2 regions of the Serratia sp. L9 genome follow, and region 1 is predicted to be linked to the other one. Evidence: predicted binding sites of a transcription regulator. Region 1 holds the regulator's gene; the other holds the start of a gene.

The links. Region 1 encodes LexA, which represses DNA repair genes until DNA is damaged. Its sites were predicted from a motif close to TNCTGTATGTACATACAGNA; they were not measured.
Region 2: the regulator LexA is predicted to act here: its motif matches at 8,169-8,188, upstream of ACQ86O_RS20430 (metal-dependent hydrolase).

What each region holds. Positions count from the first base shown of each region.
Region 1 covers NZ_CP192591.1:1,658,097-1,668,874, reverse strand. Annotated here, with positions in the region: gene ACQ86O_RS07845 (quinone oxidoreductase) at 1-831, shown strand, start outside; gene pspG (envelope stress response protein PspG) at 1,124-1,342, opposite strand; gene dusA (tRNA dihydrouridine(20/20a) synthase DusA) at 1,501-2,550, opposite strand; gene ACQ86O_RS07830 (DUF5339 domain-containing protein) at 2,956-3,237, shown strand; gene ACQ86O_RS07825 (sugar O-acetyltransferase) at 3,509-4,081, opposite strand; partial or broken gene zur (zinc uptake transcriptional repressor Zur) at 4,324-4,832, shown strand; gene ACQ86O_RS07815 (CsbD family protein) at 4,945-5,154, opposite strand; partial or broken gene dinF (MATE family efflux transporter DinF) at 5,467-6,814, opposite strand; gene lexA (transcriptional repressor LexA) at 6,928-7,536, opposite strand; gene ACQ86O_RS07800 (diacylglycerol kinase) at 7,661-8,029, opposite strand; gene plsB (glycerol-3-phosphate 1-O-acyltransferase PlsB) at 8,171-10,636, shown strand; gene ubiA (4-hydroxybenzoate octaprenyltransferase) at 10,683-10,778, opposite strand, start outside.
Region 2 covers NZ_CP192591.1:4,283,320-4,294,097, reverse strand. Annotated here, with positions in the region: gene proQ (RNA chaperone ProQ) at 1-280, shown strand, start outside; gene prc (carboxy terminal-processing peptidase) at 300-2,345, shown strand; gene htpX (protease HtpX) at 2,610-3,488, shown strand; gene ACQ86O_RS20445 (MFS transporter) at 3,549-4,937, opposite strand; gene kdgR (DNA-binding transcriptional regulator KdgR) at 5,167-5,958, shown strand; gene ACQ86O_RS20435 (L-cystine transporter) at 6,025-7,416, opposite strand; gene ACQ86O_RS20430 (metal-dependent hydrolase) at 7,599-8,147, opposite strand; gene kduD (2-dehydro-3-deoxy-D-gluconate 5-dehydrogenase KduD) at 8,336-9,097, opposite strand; gene hxpB (hexitol phosphatase HxpB) at 9,366-10,031, opposite strand; gene ACQ86O_RS20415 (HdeD family acid-resistance protein) at 10,083-10,778, opposite strand, start outside.

The DNA of each region.
Region 1 (10,778 bases):
CCAGCTCAGTTTCCTAGCGGGTTAGGCACTGAAGCTGCCGGGGTTGTCATCAAGGTTGGAGCAGATGTCAGCGCAGTCAAGCCCGGCGATCGTGTGGTTTATGCCCAATCTGCACTGGGTGCCTATAGCGAAGTTCACAACGTGCCGCTGGAAAAAGTGGCGATCCTGCCGGATAACCTGAGTTTCGAGCAGGGCGCAGCCTCTTTCCTCAAAGGCCTGACCGTGCATTATCTGCTGCGTCAAACCTATGAGGTTAAGCCTGGTGAAATATTCCTGTTTCATGCCGCAGCCGGTGGCGTTGGGTTGATAGCCTGCCAATGGGCCAAGGCGCTGGGGGCCAAACTGATTGGCAGCGTGGGCTCAGACGAGAAAGCCGAACTGGCAAAACGTGCTGGGGCTTGGGCCACCATCAATTATCGCCAGGAAAATATCGCCCAGCGCGTAGCGGAACTGACTAACGGTGAGAAAGTCAACGTGGTGTATGACTCGGTAGGGAAAAGCACCTGGCAGGATTCCCTGAACAGCCTTAAACGCCGCGGATTGATGGTCAGCTTTGGTAACGCATCTGGCCCGGTTACTGGCGTCGATCTGGCGTTGTTGAACCAGAAAGGTTCGCTGTATGTCACCCGCCCTTCCCTCAATGGCTACATCACCACCCGCCAGGAGTTACAGTATGCCAGCAATGAGCTGTTCTCGTTGATCGGTAGCGGTGCGATTAAGGTTGAGGTAAAGCAGGAACAGAAGTTTGCGCTGGCAGATGCGCAACGGGCACATCAGGTGCTGGAAAGCCGCAAAACCAGCGGCTCCAGCCTGCTGATCCCCGGGCTTTAGGCAAAAGAAAAGGGCCCCGTAAGGAGCCCTTTCCAGATACAGCACTTTGTAGGGGTAGAGCAGAGTCCGCTAGAGATGGGGGTTGCTTTTGCAACACTATTATCAGCTCTCGCGGTGATGAAATCATTAGCATCACTGCTGCGGGAGCCATCCTAGCAGCCGCAAAAAGTAAAAAACATGCTTAATGTGCCGCATTCGCATTTAAAACATCAGGTTGTGATCCCTGCCGCATTAAGAAAGTAACCCGGTGCATTAATTTCAGCGTGACTGACTGAAAATTCAGCAGAAAATATCAATAACGGCGTATCTGCGGTTTCTGCATTGAACGGTATATCCACACGCCGACCACTGCCAGGATCAGCCAGGGCAACAACTTGATCACCATGGCAAACAGTCCGCCTAACAGCATAAAGGCCGCGGCCGCAAACAATGCAGCTATCACACCCAGCAATGAAATACCGGTTACCATCAACATGATGACAAAACCAATAATAAAGAAGAGTTCCAACATAGAGGGCTCCTTGGCTAAACAATGTCTCTGCATTGCTATTTACAAGAAGCGTGCCAACTTGGCAGTGAAGATAACCTGTTGAAATGCTATAAAAAGGGCACCAGATCCCGTGGCGCCCTTAGTCAAAAAAACCAACTTTTAGTCAATTTTTTTGCAGATTACGCCAATTCGGTACGCGGTGATCGTACCAACGCCAATGCTTGCTCAACGGTACGCACGTCGGCGCCCGGTTTATGGGCATTCTCGCTCAGGTGGCGGCGCCATTGCCGTGCTCCAGGAACCCCTTGGAACAGGCCGAGAATATGTCGGGTGATATGGCCCAGATAGGTTCCATTCGCCAGTTCACGCTCGATGTAGGGATACAGCGATTCGATAATCGCCACGCTGTCCAGAACTTCGGTCTGAGAGCCGAATATTTCGCTATCGACCCGCGCCAGAATGCCGGGATTTTGATACGCCTCGCGGCCCATCATCACCCCATCCAGATGCTGCAGGTGGTGTTTCGCCTCTTCCAGAGTTTTCACCCCACCGTTGATTGCAATGGTCAACGCCGGGAAATCACGTTTCAACTGGTAGACTCGCGGGTAGTCAAGTGGCGGCACTTCACGATTCTCTTTCGGGCTGAGGCCGGACAGCCAGGCTTTACGGGCATGAATGGTGAACATATCGCATTCACCCCGCCCCGCCACGGTGGAGATGAAATCACACAGAAATTCATAGCTGTCCTGATCGTCGATGCCAATTCGGGTTTTCACCGTCACCGGGATCGACACCACATCGCGCATGGCCTTGATACAATCGGCAACCAGAGTGGCTTGCCCCATCAGGCAGGCACCAAACATACCGTTCTGTACCCGATCAGACGGGCAACCTACATTGAGATTGATCTCATCATAACCACGCTGCTCGGCCAATTTGGCACAGTGCGCCAATGCCGCTGGATCGCTGCCACCCAGCTGCAGCGCCACAGGATGTTCCTCTTCGCTATACGCCAGATAGTCACCTTTACCGTGGATAATCGCGCCGGTGGTCACCATCTCGGTGTACAGCAGGGTTTCCTTGCTCAGTAAACGATGGAAATAGCGGCAATGACGATCGGTCCAGTCGAGCATCGGCGCGATGGAAAAACGATTAGCAGCGTATTTGTTGGTTCCGCTTGGCTTTTGCACTGATTTGGCAGGGATTACTTTTTCCTGGTTTTGGTTCATGTTCGCTCGTTCTATGTATTTTCTCATTCTTCCCCACGCTGAAAGCCCCTTCTGTCTATGGAGGGCCGGAGCTATAGGGGGAGACGCATGACTTACTATAACATAGAGCAGCGAACGAAGTCTGACCGGGCATAGGCGGTGAAAGCGCGGGGGAATGCATCTGCATAAAAATCATATAGTCATAATGCATTCAGTAAAATATTTGCTGATACGGAACAACGGCATCTTGGTGCTGTGATGGAACCTATATAGGTTAACGCTGGCCGATTGAGCTTATATTTAAAATAGAATGGGCTAAAAATCGAAACAAATTCCTATTTTTTTGCGCTCACTTGTCTTGTTACCCGCGTTTCAAGATAATCTTGCCACCATCATTGGGATGGAATATTGATAGCAGGATGCTCTATGAAAAAGTTAATTTTTATTTTCAGTATGTTAGCCATTTCCTCCTCTGCTTTAGCGGGTGAGATGACTGATACTTGTAAAAAATACGTAGAAGAAGTTGACGCATTAATCGTGAAAGGCTCTGAAAATGAAGCTGCCAAGCCCCAGATGGATGCGTTAAAAACTCAGATGGAAGAAGCCAAGAAACAAATTTCTGCGCTGCCAGAAGCCCAACAGGACGCTTCTTGCAAGCAAGGGATTGATATGATGAGCCAGATGAAAGCCTCCATGGGCATCAAGTAAGTTTTTAGTCGTTATCTCTACGGGCCTCATCCGCCCGTATTCGAATAAAGCCCCTCATAAAAGCCAGCCCTTTCCAAGGACCCATTTTTTATCCAGATAATTTTTCAATAAAATAACCCTGGATAAAGAGCTTAAAGGCTAACAAATTAATTAATGGTGCAGGTCATTAATTCTTGTAATACCGTTCTCTGCGTTTATCTGTAAACACTCATTACCAACGCATGGGTATACTCGCCAGCCTATTCCACTAATCCCTGGCGAGCTTAGAGAATTACGCCAATTCTCGGATCACCCGGCACGGTTGTCCCAGCGCCAATACGTTAGCCGGGATATCGTCGGTGACGATGCTGCCTGCGCCAACGGTGGTACCATCGCCAATAGTCACTCCGGGCAGGATCACGACGTTGCCGCCAATCCAGACGTTGCTGCCAATGACCACCGGCTTGGCCGAAGTGCGAAACGGGAAAGCAGGATCACCGGTAAACCGTTCGCTGGCCTTGAGAGGATGGCTCGGCGTATAAATCTGTATGTTCGGCCCAATCAGCGTGTTATCGCCAATAGTGATGGTATTGCAGTCGAGAAAAACCGCATTCACGTTGATAAAACTGTTCCTGCCGATACTGATATGCTGGCCGTAATCGCACCAGAACGGCAATTCTATCCAGCTTTCATCACCCCAGGCAGCAAACAGTTCACGCAGCAGGCATTTCTTCTCTTCTGCCTGCAGCGAGTCGAGCGCAGCCAACTGTTTCGTCAGGCTCCGCGCCCGGTGGTACATGGCAATCAATTCATCATCACGGCTGTTATACAACTCACCACGCAACAATTTCTCTCTTTCTGTCATCCTCAAGCTCCTGAAAAGGGTTTGGCTCGGCTACGGGTTATACCGCCGCGCTACCCAGTGGCCTATACCAGAAAGCCGCAAAGATGATTTACTCCGGCAAAACAGTACTGGATCGTGAGATACCTCTCATTTCTGACACAGTTAACCGGTTCATGCCGCGTAATCCTGGGAAAACAGGGCAACCCTCGGCGATTGCACTTAAACATGATAAAATCAGTTTCTTTGCGTACCGGGATAGTGCTATGAACCCAACCAACCAGCAAAAGCTACTCGCGCAGGCGGAACGGCTCTGTCAGCAACGTAACGTGCGGCTGACACCGCAACGGCTGGAAGTGTTACGCCTGATGGCTGAGCAGCCCGGTGCCATCAGCGCTTACGATCTGCTGGATCTGTTGCGCGTAGCGGAACCACAAGCCAAACCCCCACGGTTTACCGCGCGCTGGATTTCTTGCTGGAACAGGGTTTTATTCACCGCGTGGAATCAGCCAACAGCTATGTGCTATGCCATCACTTCGAGCAACCGATGCACACCTCGGCATTGTTTATCTGCGATCGTTGCGGGCAGGTGACAGAGCGCACCACCGAAGGGGTAGAAGATACGTTGAAGAAACTCGCGCTGGAGTCAGGTTTTGTATTACGTCACACCGTGGTAGAAGCCCACGGCCTGTGTTCGGCTTGCATAGAAGTAGAAGCTTGTGAGAACAAACACGATTGCGACCATGATCACAGCATTGTGATAAAGAAAAAATAAGCGGATGGTCTAAGAGGACGGGTACATCCTTGTTCCCGCAGCCTTGGCATCAGGGGATAACTGCCAAGGCCGGATGGTGCCGTAGCGCCGCGATTATGGGCGGCTCATCGCGCTACCAACGATACTTGCTGTGATCTTCCCAGGCTTTAACTTCCTTCTCGGCTACCTCTTTCTGATAACCATAGCGTTCCTGGATTTTACCGACAAGCTGTTCACGTTTCCCTTCAATGACAGTCAGATCGTCATCGGTCAACTTGCCCCATTTTTCCTTCACTTTACCTTTAAACTGCTTCCAGTTACCGTCGGCTTGATCTTTGTTCATAATCTCTCCGTTACCAGTGTTAGTCAGTTTTAGATAAATCTGGCTGGGCTTAACTGAATAAGATTTGAGGGTAATAAATGCACCCTGTTGCCAATTAAGCGCGGGCTTAATTCGCCAGCCACGTGATTAACTATAGCGGTTAATCACGCATCCAGCCAAAATCACAGCATTAAACATGGATAGGAAAAATCTTAATAGCAAAAAACTCTGCTAAAACAGGGAGAAAAAGCCCTGAAAACATCGACAGCACTTGTAACAAAATATAAATTCCGCACCAGATCCATCAGTTAATCTGATAAATACGCAGAATACCTATCTGCCACTCACCGGGGATTGGAACCAGGTGCCTTGCACGCTATGACGATGCCATATCCAACCCAAAGCGGCCCCGCGTAATGCTAAAAACACTGCCAACGCCAACCATAGACCGTGGTTGCCCAGCACCGGCAGGGTGAACAGAGTCAGACCATAGCCTGCAGCAGCCACCGCCATACTGTTGCGCATTTCTGCGCCACGGGTGGCACCAATAAACATGCCGTCCAGCAGATAGCACCAGACCCCTACCAGAGGCAGCACCACCTGCCAAGGAAGATAATGATTTGCCAAGGCACGCAGTTCTGGCAGCGAGGTTAAACCCGCGATAATCTGCTGCCCGGCAAAGATATAAATGACGGCAAAACCACAGGCTACCAGACCCGCCTGACGGCAGGCAGCACGCCATACTTTCTGCAATTGGCGACTGTCCCGTGCGCCATAGGCATGGCCGGAGTGCGCCTCTACCGCATAAGCAAAACCGTCCAGGGCATAGGCGGTAAAAGTCAGCAGATTCATTAGCACCGCATTCACCGCCACCACTTCCCCCCATGCGCGCCCCTAAAATGGTTAATGAAGCAAAGCACAGTTGGAGTAATAGCGACCGCAGCATAATGTCACGGTTAAGTGCCAGCAGGCGGCGCAGATTACCGCGCCAGGCGGTACGCAACATCGCCAGTGAGATACCCCGCAATCGCAGAACCCGCCATGAAAGCCACAACCCCAGCAACAGCGTAGCGTACTCGGCAATCACCGTGGCAGCGGCGGCGCCCTGCACATTCCAGCCCAGCCCCATCACCAGCCAGATATCCAGCACAATGTTCAGCAGGTTACCGACAATCAGCAAGGTTACCGGTGCACGCACGTACTGCACGCCAAGCAGCCAACCGAGCAGCACCATATTGGCCAATGCCGCCGGGGCGCTAAGCCAGCGGATCTCCAAAAACCGTTTTGCCTGCGCCAACACTTCCCGATCGCCACCGACGATGTTCAATGCCAGGGTGATCAGCGGGGTGCGCAACAATACAATTACCAACCCGGCCACTAACGCCAGCAATAGCGGCTGCATAAAAGCACGGGCCAGCCGCTGCGGATCCTTTGCCCCCAACGCCTGTGCCGCCAGCCCGGTGGTGCTCATGCGCAGGAACAACAGCAGCATAAACAGAAAGCTGGTCGCCATCGAGCCTACCGCCACTCCGCCCAGATAGACCGGGCTGTCGAGATGACCGATGACAGCGGTATCCACCAGACCTAGCAAAGGAACGGTAATATTGGAAAAAATCATCGGCAGTGCCAGACGCCACAGAGCCTTGTCGGCATCACTGGTGAAGGCTGAAAGCAGGCGCATAGCAATATGTTCCGTAACTAGATAAATAGAGGGTAGTGCAGAAATGACATCGCCCCAGAGCTGGGGCGATATACCCATTGATTATCAATGGGTAGCGGTACTGGGAGTTATGTTTAGATCCAGTCGCCGTTGCGGATCACACCCACCGCCAATCCTTCGATTGTGAAGTTCTGCTGACGCAGATCGACCACAATCGGCTGAAATTCGCTGTTTTCTGGGAGTAGTTCAACGACATTACCGTGTTTTCTCAAACGCTTGACCGTGACCTCATCTTCAATACGTGCGACAACCACCTGCCCATTACGCACATCCTGAGTTTTATGCACTGCCAGCAGATCGCCGTCCAGAATGCCGATGTCACGCATTGACATGCCACTCACGCGCAACAGGAAATCGGCGTTAGGCTTAAACAATGAGGGATCCACTTTATAGTGCCCTTCAATATGTTGCTGTGCCAGCAGCGGCTCACCAGCAGCCACCCGGCCTACCAGCGGCAAACCCTCTTCGTCTTCCATCAGCAGGCGGATGCCGCGTGAAGCGCCGGAGATGATTTCGATCACGCCTTTACGAGCCAGCGCCTTCAGGTGCTCTTCTGCAGCATTTGGTGAACGGAAGCCCAGACGCATTGCGATCTCGGCACGCGTCGGTGGCATGCCCGTTTGCGAAATATGATCGCGAATCAGGTCGTAGACCTCTTGCTGCCTGGTAGTTAGTGCTTTCATTCCGCCCCCTGTTTGTTTATACAGTCTTGCTGTGAGTATATACAGGTAAGTCTGGATTGGGAACCGAAGAATAAATAAAAATCAGGGATTAGCGCGCCGGTTCGCAACATTAATAGCTTCATTTTCAAACAAAATGCTGCCAAAGCACCGATCCCCAGACAAACAGCGCCAGAATAATCGCCAGCATGACTGCCGCCGACCCCATATCCTTTGCCCGCCCCGAAAGTTCGTGATATTCCGACCCCACGCGATCGACAATCGCCTCAATGGCGCTGTTGAGGATTTCGACAATCATCACCAGCAGCACCGATCCGATCAATAAAATGCGCGCTATGGCACCCACATCCAGCCAAATCGCCAGTATGATGGCCACCACGGTTGCGACCAGTTCCTGGCGGAATGCAGCTTCGTTCTGCCAGGCCGCGGTTAATCCTTTATATGAATAGCCCGCAGCTTTAATGATGCGTGTCAGGCCGGTTGCTTGATTTGCCATGTTTAATCTCAAAAGGTGAGTCATAATTCGAATGTGTATTTCCATTGCCACTTCAGGCGCTGGATTTGCCAACACCACAGATCTGCTACCCGGTTTCTGGTATGCTTGCGGCGCATTGCTAACAAGAGGCTACACGTTGTTATGTCAGGTTGGCGTAAAATCTATTATAAATTATTGAATTTACCACTAAAACTGTTGGTAAGAAGTAAGGTTATCCCTTCAGACCCGGTAACGGAGTTAGGGTTGGATCCCTCACGGCCGATTCTGTACGTTTTACCTTATAATTCCAAGGCAGATTTGCTCACCATGCGCGCCCAGTGCCTGGCGCAGGATTTGCCCGATCCCCTTAACCCGCTGGAAATCGATGGCACCATACTGCCAAGCCACGTGTTCATCCACGATGGCCCACGCGTATTCCGCTATTACACACCGAAAGAAGAATCGGTAAAACTGTTCCACGACTATCTGGATCTGCACCGCAGCAATCCGGATCTCGATATCCAGATGTTACCGGTGTCGGTCATGTTTGGCCGCTCACCGGGCCGCGAAGGCCACGGCACGCCGCACTTGCGCCTGCTGAACGGTGTGCAGAAATTCTTCGCCGTATTGTGGCTGGGGCGCGACAGCTTTGTCCGTTTCTCCAACACCGTTTCCTTGCGCCGCATGGCGACCGAACACGGCACAGATAAAACCATAGCGCAGAAACTGGCACGCGTGGCACGTATGCACTTCTCACGTCTGCGTCTGGCCGCCGTTGGGCCTAGTCTGCCAGCCCGCCAGGATCTGTTCAATAAGCTGCTGGCTTCCAAAGCGATTGAAAAAGCGGTCGAAGACGAAGCGCGCAGCAAGAAGATCTCGCACGAAAAAGCCCAACAGAACGCTATTGCGCTGATGGAAGAGATTGCAGCCGATTTCTCATATGAAACGGTGCGCCTCTCCGATCGCGTGCTGAGCTGGACCTGGAACCGGCTGTATCAGGGTATCAATGTCACCAACGCCGAGCGCGTGCGTCAATTGGCGCAAGATGGTCACGAAATAGTCTATGTGCCTTGCCACCGTAGCCATATGGATTACCTGTTACTGTCCTACGTGCTCTACCACCAAGGCCTGGTGCCACCGCACATTGCTGCGGGGATTAACCTGAACTTCTGGCCTGCCGGGCCAATCTTCCGTCGTCTGGGCGCCTTCTTTATCCGTCGAACCTTCAAAGGCAACAAACTCTATTCCACCGTTTTCCGCGAATATCTCGGCGAGCTGTTCACCCGTGGTTATTCGGTAGAGTATTTTGTCGAAGGTGGGCGTTCCCGCACGGGTCGTCTGCTGGAACCGAAGACCGGTACCCTGTCGATGACTATTCAGGCCATGCTGCGCGGGGGCACTCGTCCTATTACGCTGGTGCCGATTTACATCGGTTATGAGCATGTAATGGAAGTGGGCACTTACGCCAAAGAGCTGCGTGGGGCGACCAAAGAGAAAGAGAGCCTGCTGCAGATGTTGCGCGGCTTGCGTAAGCTGCGCAATCTGGGTCAGGGCTACGTGAACTTTGGCGAGCCATTGCCGCTGACCTCGTATCTTAACCAGCATGTTCCGCATTGGCGCGAGTCCATCGACCCCATCGAAGCACAACGTCCAAGTTGGCTGACGCCCGCGGTCAACGATCTGGCGGCGCAGATTATGGTGCGTATCAACAACGCCGCCGCTGCCAACGCCATGAACCTTTGTTCAACCGCGCTGCTGGCCTCACGCCAGCGTTCGCTCACCCGTGAGCAGTTGCTGGAGCAGTTGGATTGCTACATGCAACTGATGCGCAATGTGCCTTACGCGCGCGATGTCACCGTACCGACACAAACGCCGGACCAGTTACTGGATCACGCTTTGAACATGAACAAGTTCGAAGTGGAGAAAGACAACATCGGCGATATCATCATTCTGCCGCGCGAGCAGGCCGTGCTGATGACGTACTATCGCAACAACATCCATCACATGCTGGTTCTACCGTCACTGATTGCATCTATTGTTATGCATCATCGCCGCGTATCCCGTACAGAACTGTTACGCCAGGTCAGCCTGATTTACCCAATGCTGAAAGCAGAACTGTTCCTGAGTTACGAAAAAGAACAACTGCCAGAAGTACTGCAGCCGCTAATCGATGAGCTGGCACGCCAGCAGTTGATTTGCGATAAAGGGGATGATCTGGTGCTGAATCCGGCGCGTATCCGCCCACTGCAACTGTTGGCGGCCGGGGTGCGTGAAACCTTGCAGCGCTATGCCATTACCATGTCGATCCTCAGTGCCAACCCAAGCATCAACCGTGGGGCATTGGAGAAAGAGAGCCGCATTATGGCCCAGCGTCTGTCGGTACTGCACGGCATCAACGCGCCAGAGTTCTTTGACAAGGCGGTGTTCTCCACACTGGTGGCGACGCTGCGCGAAGAAGGTTACATCAATGATATTGGCGATGCGATCCGCGAGCACACCATGGAGGTTTACAACATGTTGAGCGATCTGATCACGCCAGAAATCAAACTGACCATCGAAAGCGTCAGCATGCCGGAAGAAACCAGCGCGCCACCGGTAGCGGTAGAAGAGACAAAAGAAGACGAGTAATCAGCAGGCTTCAACCAATAAGGCATCCGATGGATGCCTTATTTAATCAGACATAGTTGAGCGCAATACCGATAAACAGCACCAGACCAACGTAGTTGTTATTCAGAAAGGCACGGAAACAGGCGTCGCGATCGCGGCTGGC
Region 2 (10,778 bases), 2.6 Mb from region 1:
CGTACGTCGTGAAGGGGGTGCCGCATCAGAGAACCGCAAGCCGCGTCCACAAACTCGCCCACAGCAAGCTCGTGAACCTCGTGCAGTAAAAGAGGAAAACCAGCCGCGTCGTGTGCCAGTCACGGATATCTCTAAACTGCAAATTGGCCAGGAAATCAAAGTCAGAGCAGGTCAGAGCGCGATGGATGCAACCGTACTTGAAATCGCTAAAGATGGCGTACGTGTGCAGCTCTCTTCCGGTCTGGCGATGATTGTGCGCGCAGAACACTTGCAGTTCTGATACGGAGGCCAACCAAGGCATGAACAAATTTGTCAGATTAACAGCAGTTGCGGCTCTGCTGTGGGCGGGTGTCAGTTACGGAGCGGATACAGCCAACATCCGCATCGATCAACTGCCTCAGCTCGAGCAGGAAACGCAACATGCTACGGTGAGTGAGCGCGTAACATCGCGCTTCACTCGCTCTCATTATCGCCAGTTTGCCCTGGATACAGATTTCTCAGGCAAGATCTTCGATCGCTACCTGAATATGTTGGATTATAGCCATAACGTGTTGCTGGCTTCCGACGTTGCGCAATTTGCCGACAAACGCAATTCGATAGGCGAAGAGCTGAAATCCGGCAAACTGACCACTCCTTATGCGCTATTCAACCTGGCGCAGAAACGCCGGTTTGAGCGCTACCAGTATGCGTTGTCGCTGCTGGCTAAGCCGATGAACTTTACCGGCAATGACACCATTGATCTCGACCGCAGCAAAGCGCCATGGGCAAAAGACACCGCCGAGCTGGATCGCCTGTGGGATGCCAAGGTCAAATATGACCAACTGAATCTGAAACTGGCTGGCAAGACGGATCAGGAGATCCGTGAAACGCTGACCAAGCGTTATCAGTCTGCCATTAAACGTCTGACGCAAAGCAACAGCGAAGATGTTTTCACTTTGATCATGACGGCGTTCGCGCATGAGATCGATCCGCATACCAACTACCTGTCACCACGTAATACCGAACAGTTCAATACCGAGATGAGCCTGTCTCTGGAAGGCATTGGGGCGGTTTTGCAGATGGATGATGATTACACCGTGATCAACTCCATGGTACCTGGTGGCCCGGCAACCAAGAGCAAAGCGATCGCCGTAGGTGACCGTATTGTGGGTGTCGGCCAGGCAGGCAAACCGATGGTGGATGTGATTGGCTGGCGTCTGGATGATGTGGTTTCGCTAATCAAAGGGCCAAAAGGCAGCAAGGTTCGCCTGGATATTCTGCCGGCGGGCAAAGGCACCAAAACCAAAGTGGTCACGCTGACGCGTGAGCGCATCCGCCTGGAAAATCGTGCAGTGAAAATGACCATCAAGACCGTCGGCAACCAGAAGGTCGCGGTGATGGACATTCCTGGCTTCTATGTCGGTCTGACCGACGATGTGAAGGTCCAACTGCAGAAGATGGCCAAGCAGAACGTTAACAGCCTGATCATTGACCTGCGTTCCAACGGTGGTGGGGCACTGACCGAAGCGGTATCCCTGTCTGGTTTGTTTATCCCGAGCGGTCCGGTTGTTCAGGTTCGTGATAACAACGGCAAAATCCGTGAAGATGCGGATACCGATGGCGTCGTCTACTACAAAGGCCCGCTGGTGGTACTGGTTGACCGTTTCAGTGCCTCTGCCTCCGAGATCTTTGCAGCAGCAATGCAGGATTATGGCCGTGCGCTGATCGTCGGTGAACCAACCTTCGGTAAAGGCACCGTGCAGCAGTACCGCTCATTGAACCGTATTTATGATCAGATGTTGCGTCCTGAATGGCCGGCGCTGGGTTCAGTGCAATACACCATTCAGAAGTTCTACCGTGTTGACGGCGGCAGCACCCAACGTAAAGGTGTGACGCCAGATATCCTGATGCCTACCGGTATCGATCCGGCAGAAACCGGCGAGAGCTTTGAAGATAATGCCATGCCTTGGGATAGCGTCAATGCCGCTACCTATACCAAGACCGGTGATTTGAAGCCGTTTGAGCCGGAATTGCTGAAAAATCATGGGCAGCGTATCGCCAAGGATCCGGAGTTCCAGTACATCGCGCAGGACATTGCCCGTTACAAGGCGCTGAAAGACAAACGCAACACCGTTTCTCTCAATCTGGCCACGCGTGAGAAAGAGAACCATGACGATGATGCAACGCGTTTGCAGCGTATTAACAACCGCCTGCAGTTGGAAGGGAAGAAGCCGTTAAAAGCCCTTGAAGACTTGCCGAAAGATTACAAAGAACCAGATCCGTATCTTGATGAGACGGTAAAGATTGCCCTGGATCTTGCCAAGATTGAAAAGCAGCAGCCCTCACAACAGGCGGCGGCCAAGTAACTTATCCTGGCTTATCAGTTAATGAGCGCACCTTCGGGTGCGCTTTTTTTAATCAGAATCCGCAGTAAAATTTTCGAGAAACTCTCGCCCCTTAACGCAACAATCGTTTACAATTTGTAAAACGGTTGTGCCGCGTCAATTTTGTAAAGTTTCGTATTTTTAGTAGGTTAATGGCGGCCAGCTATTGAAACTGTGACGAATGCCCATACGATCTAGGTATCTGAGGCAGCGTTTTGTTAACATTTATGAGGAAGTAAACATTCTATGATGCGTATAGCTTTGTTCCTGCTCACCAACCTTGCGGTGATGTTGGTTTTCGGGCTGGTACTTAGCCTGACAGGGATCCAATCCAGTAGCGTGCAAGGCCTGATGATCATGGCCGGTCTGTTTGGTTTTGGCGGTGCCTTTATTTCACTGCTGATGTCCAAGTGGATGGCGCTTCGCTCCGTGGGCGGAGAAGTGATTGAACAGCCGCGTAATGAAACTGAACGCTGGTTACTGGACACGGTACGCCGCCAGTCACAGCAGGCCGGTATTGCCATGCCGCAAGTGGCTATCTACCATGCGCCAGACATTAACGCCTTTGCTACCGGTGCGCGCCGCGATGCATCGCTGGTTGCCGTTAGCACCGGGCTGCTGCAAAGCATGAGCCGCGACGAGGCCGAGGCGGTTATCGCTCATGAAATCAGCCACGTTGCCAACGGCGACATGGTTACCATGACCCTGATCCAGGGGGTGGTGAACACTTTCGTGATCTTTATTTCACGCCTGATTGCGCAGGTGGCTGCTGGCTTCCTCGGCAACCGTGATGGTGAAGGCGAAGGTAATGGCAACCCAATGATTTACTTCGGGGTGTCGATGGTGCTGGAGTTGGTGTTTGGTATTCTGGCGAGCATTATCACCATGTGGTTTTCACGCCACCGTGAGTTTCACGCCGATGCGGGTTCAGCCAAACTGGTTGGTCGCGAGAAGATGATTGCGGCATTGCAACGGCTGAAAACCAGCTATGAGCCGCAGGAAGCAGGCAGCATGATGGCTTTTTGCATCAACGGCAAATCCAAGTCGTTCAGTGAGCTGTTTATGTCACACCCGCCGTTGGACAAGCGTATCGAAGCGCTGCGTTCCGGCCAATACCTGAAGTAACGCTCTATTGAACACGAAAACCCCGGCTGGTCCGGGGTTTTTTTATGCCCGTTATTCAGGCTAACTGCTGCGCTCAACGGGGGCAGAGCGGGGCTGGGTGATACGCAGGCAACTCACCACGGCGGCCACGCTGGCGAAGGTGCCAGCCAGCACCAGCGAAGCATGAGTGCCGCTGGTGGGGAACAGGTTAAACATCAATGCCACCAAGGCTGCGCCAGTCGTTTGCCCCAGCAAGCGGGCAGTGCCGAGCATGCCGCTGGCTCCGCCGCTACGATGGGGCGGTGCGGCAGAAATAATGGTGTGGTTATTAGGGGATTGGAATAACCCAAAACCTGCACCACAAATAACCATACGCCAGATGATGTCCAGATCCGTCGGATTGTGCGGTAACATGGCCAGCAGGAATAAACCGAGTGCAAAGGTGGCAAGGCCAATCCCACCCAGTAACCCTGCGTGAATATGCTCCACCAGGCGGCCTGCAATCGGTGCTACCACGATAATTGCCAGCGGCCAGGGGGTTAACAGCAGACCTGTTGCTACCTCATCACGGCCCAGTGACGCTTGCAGGAAGAAGGGTAATGACACCATCGCCAGCATTTGCGCGGCAAAAGAGCAGATTGAGGTCCCCATCGACAGGGCAAAAATCGGGATACGCAACAGATCCACCGGCAACAAAGGCGATTCCTGACGCAGTTGGCGGCGGACAAAGAAGTAACCAATGACCAGCAGAGCGGCGATCTCCACGGCAATCAATTGCAGGCTCTGCCCTTGAGCAAAGCCACTGATGGCGGTGATCAGCAGGCCAAAGGTCAGGGCGTTCATTACTGCACTGGTGAGATCAAAGCGCTGGTTGCGGCTCTTTTGGTTGTTGGCAGGCAGAAACTTCAAACCCAGCAGTAGCGCGACAATGCCTATCGGTAAATTGATAGCAAATAACCACTGCCAGGAAGCCACTGACAGGATCGCAGCGGCTATCGTGGGTCCGGCTGCCGTCGAGAACGCGACAATCAATGAGTTGATGCCGATGCCGCGCCCGAGAAAACGCTGTGGATAGATAATGCGAATCAGAGCGGTATTGACACTCATAATGGCTGCGGCACCAAACCCCTGCAGCACACGGGCAATCGTCAGCGTAACCAGTGAATCGGACAGGGCGCAGAACAGAGAAGTGATGCTGAATACCAGCAGGCCAACCAGATAAATACGCCGATAACCAATCAGATCGCCCAATGAAGCCAGCGAAAGTAATGAAATAGTGACTGCCAATTGGTAGGCGTTGACCACCCAGATAGAGCTGGCCGGGCTGGCTTGCAGATCGCGGGCAATGGTTGGCAGGGCGACGTTGGCGATAGTGCCATCGAGCACGGATACGGTGATACCGAGCGCAATAGCGAGGATCGCCCCATATCGTTGCGGGACAGGCAAACCGTCAGAACAAGGACGCGTCATAATCAGGGTGTTTAATAAACTGGGGAAGTATTACCATGCTAATCGTATTAGCGGTTTATTGCACTCGCAGTTTCAGCCTAAATAGTAAAAGTAGTGAGAGGTACCCCGCTAATCGCTTCATAAATGGTGGTTATCGGGCAACTTCCATTGCGCAGGGTTAAATGTTCCCATTATACTGAAACTCTTGTTCAAATTTCCTAAAACAAAAACGGTGAGTAAGGTATTGACCATGGCTAATGTAGATCTAGACAAACAACCGGACTCGGTTTCGTCAGTGCTGAAAGTGTTTGGTATCCTTCAGGCACTGGGTGATGAACGCGAGATCGGCATTACCGAGCTATCTCAACGGGTAATGATGTCCAAAAGTACCGTTTACCGTTTCTTGCAAACCATGAAGTCGTTAGGGTATGTCTCGCAGGAAGGAGAATCTGAGAAATATTCGCTTACCCTCAAACTGTTTGAGCTGGGGGCAAAATCCCTGCAAAACGTGGATCTGATCCGCAGTGCCGACATTCAGATGCGTGAGTTGTCCAACCAGACCCGTGAGACCATTCACCTGGGGGCGCTGGATGAAGACGGGATTGTCTACATTCACAAGATTGACTCAATGTATAATCTGCGTATGTACTCCCGTATTGGCCGCCGCAACCCGTTGCACAGCACCGCTATTGGCAAAGTGTTGTTGGCATGGCGCGATCGGGCTGAAGTGGAAGAGATCCTCTCCCACATCGAATTTACCCGCAGCACACCCCATACCATTGCCAGCACCGCAGCCTTATTGCCGGTTCTGGATCAAGTGCGTGAGCAGGGCTTTGGTGAAGATATCGAAGAACAGGAAGAAGGGTTGCGTTGCATCGCGGTGCCGGTGTTTGACCGCTTTGGCGTGGTGATTGCCGGTTTGAGTATTTCCTTCCCGACAATTCGATTCTCTGAAGAAGCCAAAGATGGCTATGTCGCTCAGTTGCATACCGCCGCCCGGCTGATTTCCGCACAGATGGGTTATCACGACTACCCGTTTTAACTGTTTGGCAGAGATAAAAAAACCGGTGCAGAACAGGCACCGGTTTTTTTATTGTTGATGTACCCGCTAGCGGTGAGCCAATTCCGTTTCTTCGTCACTATCCAGAATGGTTTTGTCAGTCTGTTTCATCAACTGGCTGGTGACAGTGCCTGCCGTCATCGAACCGCTGACGTTCAACGCAGTACGGCCCATATCGATCAGCGGTTCAACCGAAATCAGCAGGGCAACCAGGGTTACTGGCAGGCCCATGGCGGGCAGAACAATCAGCGCGGCAAAGGTCGCACCACCACCCACACCGGCAACGCCGGCAGAGCTGACGGTCACAATACCGACCAACGTGGCGATCCATAACGGATCCAGCGGGTTGATACCCACCGTAGGGGCAACCATCACCGCCAACATGGCCGGATAAAGACCGGCACAACCGTTCTGACCAATGGTGGCACCAAACGAAGCCGAGAAGCTGGCGATAGATTCTGGAATGCCCAGGCGGCGAGTTTGCGCTTCGACGTTCAGCGGGATGCTGGCTGCGCTGGAACGACTGGTGAAGGCAAAGGTCAGCACCGGCCACACTTTACGGAAGAACTTGAGTGGGTTTACCCCGGTAAAGCTCAACAGCACAGCATGTACCACGAACATGATGGCCAGGCCAAGATAAGAGGCTACAACAAAGCTGCCTAACTTGACGATGTCGTGGATGTTGGAACCAGCAACCACTTTGGTCATCAACGCCAGTACACCGTACGGGGTCAGCTTCATCACCAGCCGTACCAACTTCATCACCCAGGCTTGCAGGGTGTCAATGGCAACCAGAACGCGCTGGCCTTTCGGTTGGTCATCCTTCAGCAACTGCAATGCAGCCACACCCAGGAAGGCGGCGAAAATCACCACGCTGATAATAGATGTAGGGTTAGCGCCAGTCAGATCGGCAAACGGGTTTTTCGGTACAAATGACAGGATCAACTGAGGCACGCTCAGATCGGCCACTTTACCTGCGTAGTTGCTTTCAATCGCCGACAGGCGCGCAGTTTCTTGCGTTCCTTGCACCAGACCCTCGGCAGTAAGGCCAAACAGGTTGGTTACCAGCACGCCCACCAGAGCGGCAATCAGCGTGGTGAACAGCAAAGTACCGATGGTCAGGAAGCTGATCTTGCCCAGAGAAGAGGCATTGTGCAATTTGGCTACCGCGCTGAGGATCGAAGCGAAAACCAATGGCATCACGATCATTTGCAGCAGTTGCACATAGCCGTTACCGACGATGTTAAACCAACCGATGGACTCTTTGAGTACCGGGTTGTCCGAACCATAAATCAGCTGCAGTGCCAAACCGAACACGACGCCGATGACCAGACCAACCAATACTTTTTTAGCCAGGCTCCATTGCTTATGGCGGGTTTGCGCCAATAGCAAAAGCAGGGCAATAAAAACCAGCACGTTTAATACGAGCGGTAGATTCATCCCAATTTCTCCAATCTTCTTTTCTTATTGTCTACGTGCTACGCACCGATGAGTAGCAATGTGAATATCGTAACAGTTTGCTGAGAAGCTCATTTATATCCAAATGGAATTTAATATAACTTTTACATCAAAATCGGTTAAGTATTCATCGGAAGGGCGAATAAATCAGCAATACTTTGTGATCAGAGTCGGATATTTTTTATTTGTTCAAAATATGACTGCACGGGAATGGTGCAACCTCCTTGCCAATAAATGGCAAAAGCGACCAGGCCTAAACACAAAACACGCTCTAACTGGTTGCCTTTTTGTGAGTTGAGTAACGGCAGGCAGAAACGCCAGCGGCAGGGCCAGAGTAGCGGGACGCCGGCGGGGGTTAGCATATCGGCAAGCAGATGGCTGAAGTAGCCGATGATCATGGCGTGCAACACATCGGCGGGAACGAGCCAACCGCGCGGTACTTCCAGTTGAAAAAGCATCATCCCCCCAGCGATGGCCAGCAGGCTGTGGGTAAAACCACGGTGGCCAAAAGCACGCGAGATCGGGACAGCGATCCAGCGCAGGCGCTGGCCCAATACCGACTTGGGGTGATCGATATCGGGTAATAATGAAGTCAGCAGCGCAGCAGGAATAATATGCCACCAGTCGCCGTTGGCGAGCACGGGCGTCACCTCTGCTTTCTTGGCGAAGATCGCACAGGCAACAGAGAAAATGAGATGTCCTTCCGCGGTCATGCTGCTGTATTCCGGCCATTAAACTGTTAATTTATCCAGTATATGGGAATTTTTACAGTTAAGGAACTGTTACCCTGTAACTGATTGTGAGTTTTATACCGTTTTACAACCGGTTGAACACAATACGCTCGGCAATAAAAAGGCTCTGTAAACAGAGCCGGGGAGAGGCAAAAAATCTAAAGAAGGTTTTAACGGGCCAGCCAGCCACCGTCAACAGCCAGGGTATAACCATTCACGTAGTTGGAGGCGGGTGATGCCAAAAAGACAATGGGCCCCATCATATCTTCCGGCGTCCCCCAGCGAGCGGCAGGGATACGCTCAAGGATTTGCTGATTCCGCTCTTCATCTGTGCGCAGTTGCTGGGTATTGTTGGTTACCATATAGCCGGGAGCAATGGCGTTGACGTTAATATGATGTTGCGCCCATTCGTTCGCCAGCAGGCGGGTTATCCCCATCACCGCACTTTTGGATGCGGTGTAAGAAGGGACGCGTATACCGCCTTGAAAAGAAAGCATCGAGGCTATGTTGATGATTTTGCCGCCACTGCCCTGGCAAATGAGCTGCTTGGCAACCGCTTGCGCCATAAAAAACAGGGTCTTGATGTTAACATCCATCACATCGTCCCAGTCTTTTTCGCTGAAATTCAGAGCGTCTTCACGGCGGATAATTCCAGCGTTGTTGACCAGAATATCAATCTTGCCAAATGTATCGACGGCGGTTTGCACCAGCGCCGGGATAGCGTCAATTTTGCCTAGATCGGCGTTCAGATTCAGAAAGCGGCGCCCGGTCTGCGTGACTTTGGCCATCGTCTCATGAGGATCGCTGCGGTTAACGCCGACAATATCGCAACCGGCCTCAGCCAGTCCAACCGCAATGCCTTGACCTAAACCGGTATTACAACCGGTGATCAAAGCCACTTTGCCCGTTAAGTCAAAGGAACTCAAAATCATAACCTTGTTCTCTTACCGTATTGCGCAGCTACGCCGTGCAGATTTTTGCAGAAAATTTTCAGCATAGCGCTGTGCATTTCGCTGTCAGGGAAGAAAGCACCGGGCTTTCGGCTGGACCGCGTGGCAGTGACAGTGTCACCAAAGGCCCGGCGTTTTCTTTATCGGATAAGCATAGTGCGGATGGACTTTGAATTCAATAAAAATGAAATGATGTTTCATTTATTTTTTTGCGGGAAAAATGGCACCGGTGGGGCCGGTGCCATCAGGTTCATGCAAAATGTTCGGCAGTCAATTGCTCCAGACTTTGCAGTTTATAGTCAGCCAGAGACCAGCGCGGATCCTGGCTGTATTCCTGGGCAGGAATAACAATTGAACACATACGGGCCGCTTTGGTGGCAATCATACCGTTGAAGGAGTCTTCCAGCGTGATACAGTGCTGCGGCTCACTGCCAAGGCGTTCAGCAGCAATCAGATAGACTTCCGGGTGGGGTTTGCTGTAAGGCAAATATTCGGCGGAAACCAGTTGATCAAAATAGCTTTCCAGATCGAACATTTTCAACACCTGCTGTTGCATATGCAGCGGGGAGGCGGAGGCCAGGCCGATATTCAAATCCAGGCTGCGACACAGCTCCAGCGATTGTTGCACCCCAGGCAGCAGCGGGCGTTGTTCACTGACCAGCTCAATCGCCCGCTCGATAATACGCCTGGCCACTTCTTCTTGAGAAACGCCTTGCCACGGCATGGCCTGGAACCACATTTTCACCACCAGATCGATACGAAGGCCAAGGGTATCGGGCAGATTATGGCGGTCTGACAAATCCAACCCCAAAGAGCTGAATATATCCAGCTCCGCTTGTAGCCACAGAGGTTCTGAATCAATCAGCAAACCGTCCATATCAAAGATAGCGGTCTCTATGCGTTGCGAATAAGCCATTAATGATTAACTCCAACTGAATCGGTAAAGGAAAAGGTTTTCTTCACTTTATCATCTTTGTTCGCGCGCCTGTACCACCCGGGTTTTGCGGGATTTGCCAAAACGCAGGATATGCCAGAGTTCAGTCAGTTTGCTCAGCCAACGCTGGTCCTGCCGTTCAGTAACCTGTTGCAGCATACGGGCGTAATCCAGCACCAGACCTGGAGTCCAGGTCATGCTCTCGCCACGGCTACGCAGAATGGCCAGCATCCACAAATTGGGGTCAAGCACCAGAGACAGAAAGCGCCACCACAGGTTTTTACCACCGAGTACGCCTTCCAAAGCGCTGTCGAGAGCCAGGATAACCGCAGTAGAACAGTTGCGGCGCGTCAGGTTATAAGTGGTGTTCTGGCGGTAGCGTAACCAGAAGTCGCGCAGGGCTGCGGGGTTATAGCTGCGAAAATGGATTTTCTTGTCTGGTGGGCACCAATCGGCAATTTCTTGCTGCAGGCCCGGTAAAAATCGCCCAGGCACATTATTTTGCTCTCCGGCATGCAGCAGAGCGCGAAAGCCCTGTACCGAATGGCTGATATCGTTAAGCGGGTAGTGGCTGATATAAACATCTGGTGCCAGCGACAGTGAAGCGTGCCCGGTAGAAATAGAACCTTTACCATCAACGGCGGCAATATAACGGTCGACGATATAGCGCCGCTGTGCGTCTGTTGCGGCGGCTACCGGCGTCCAGACGTGTACCGTCAAGGGTTGTGC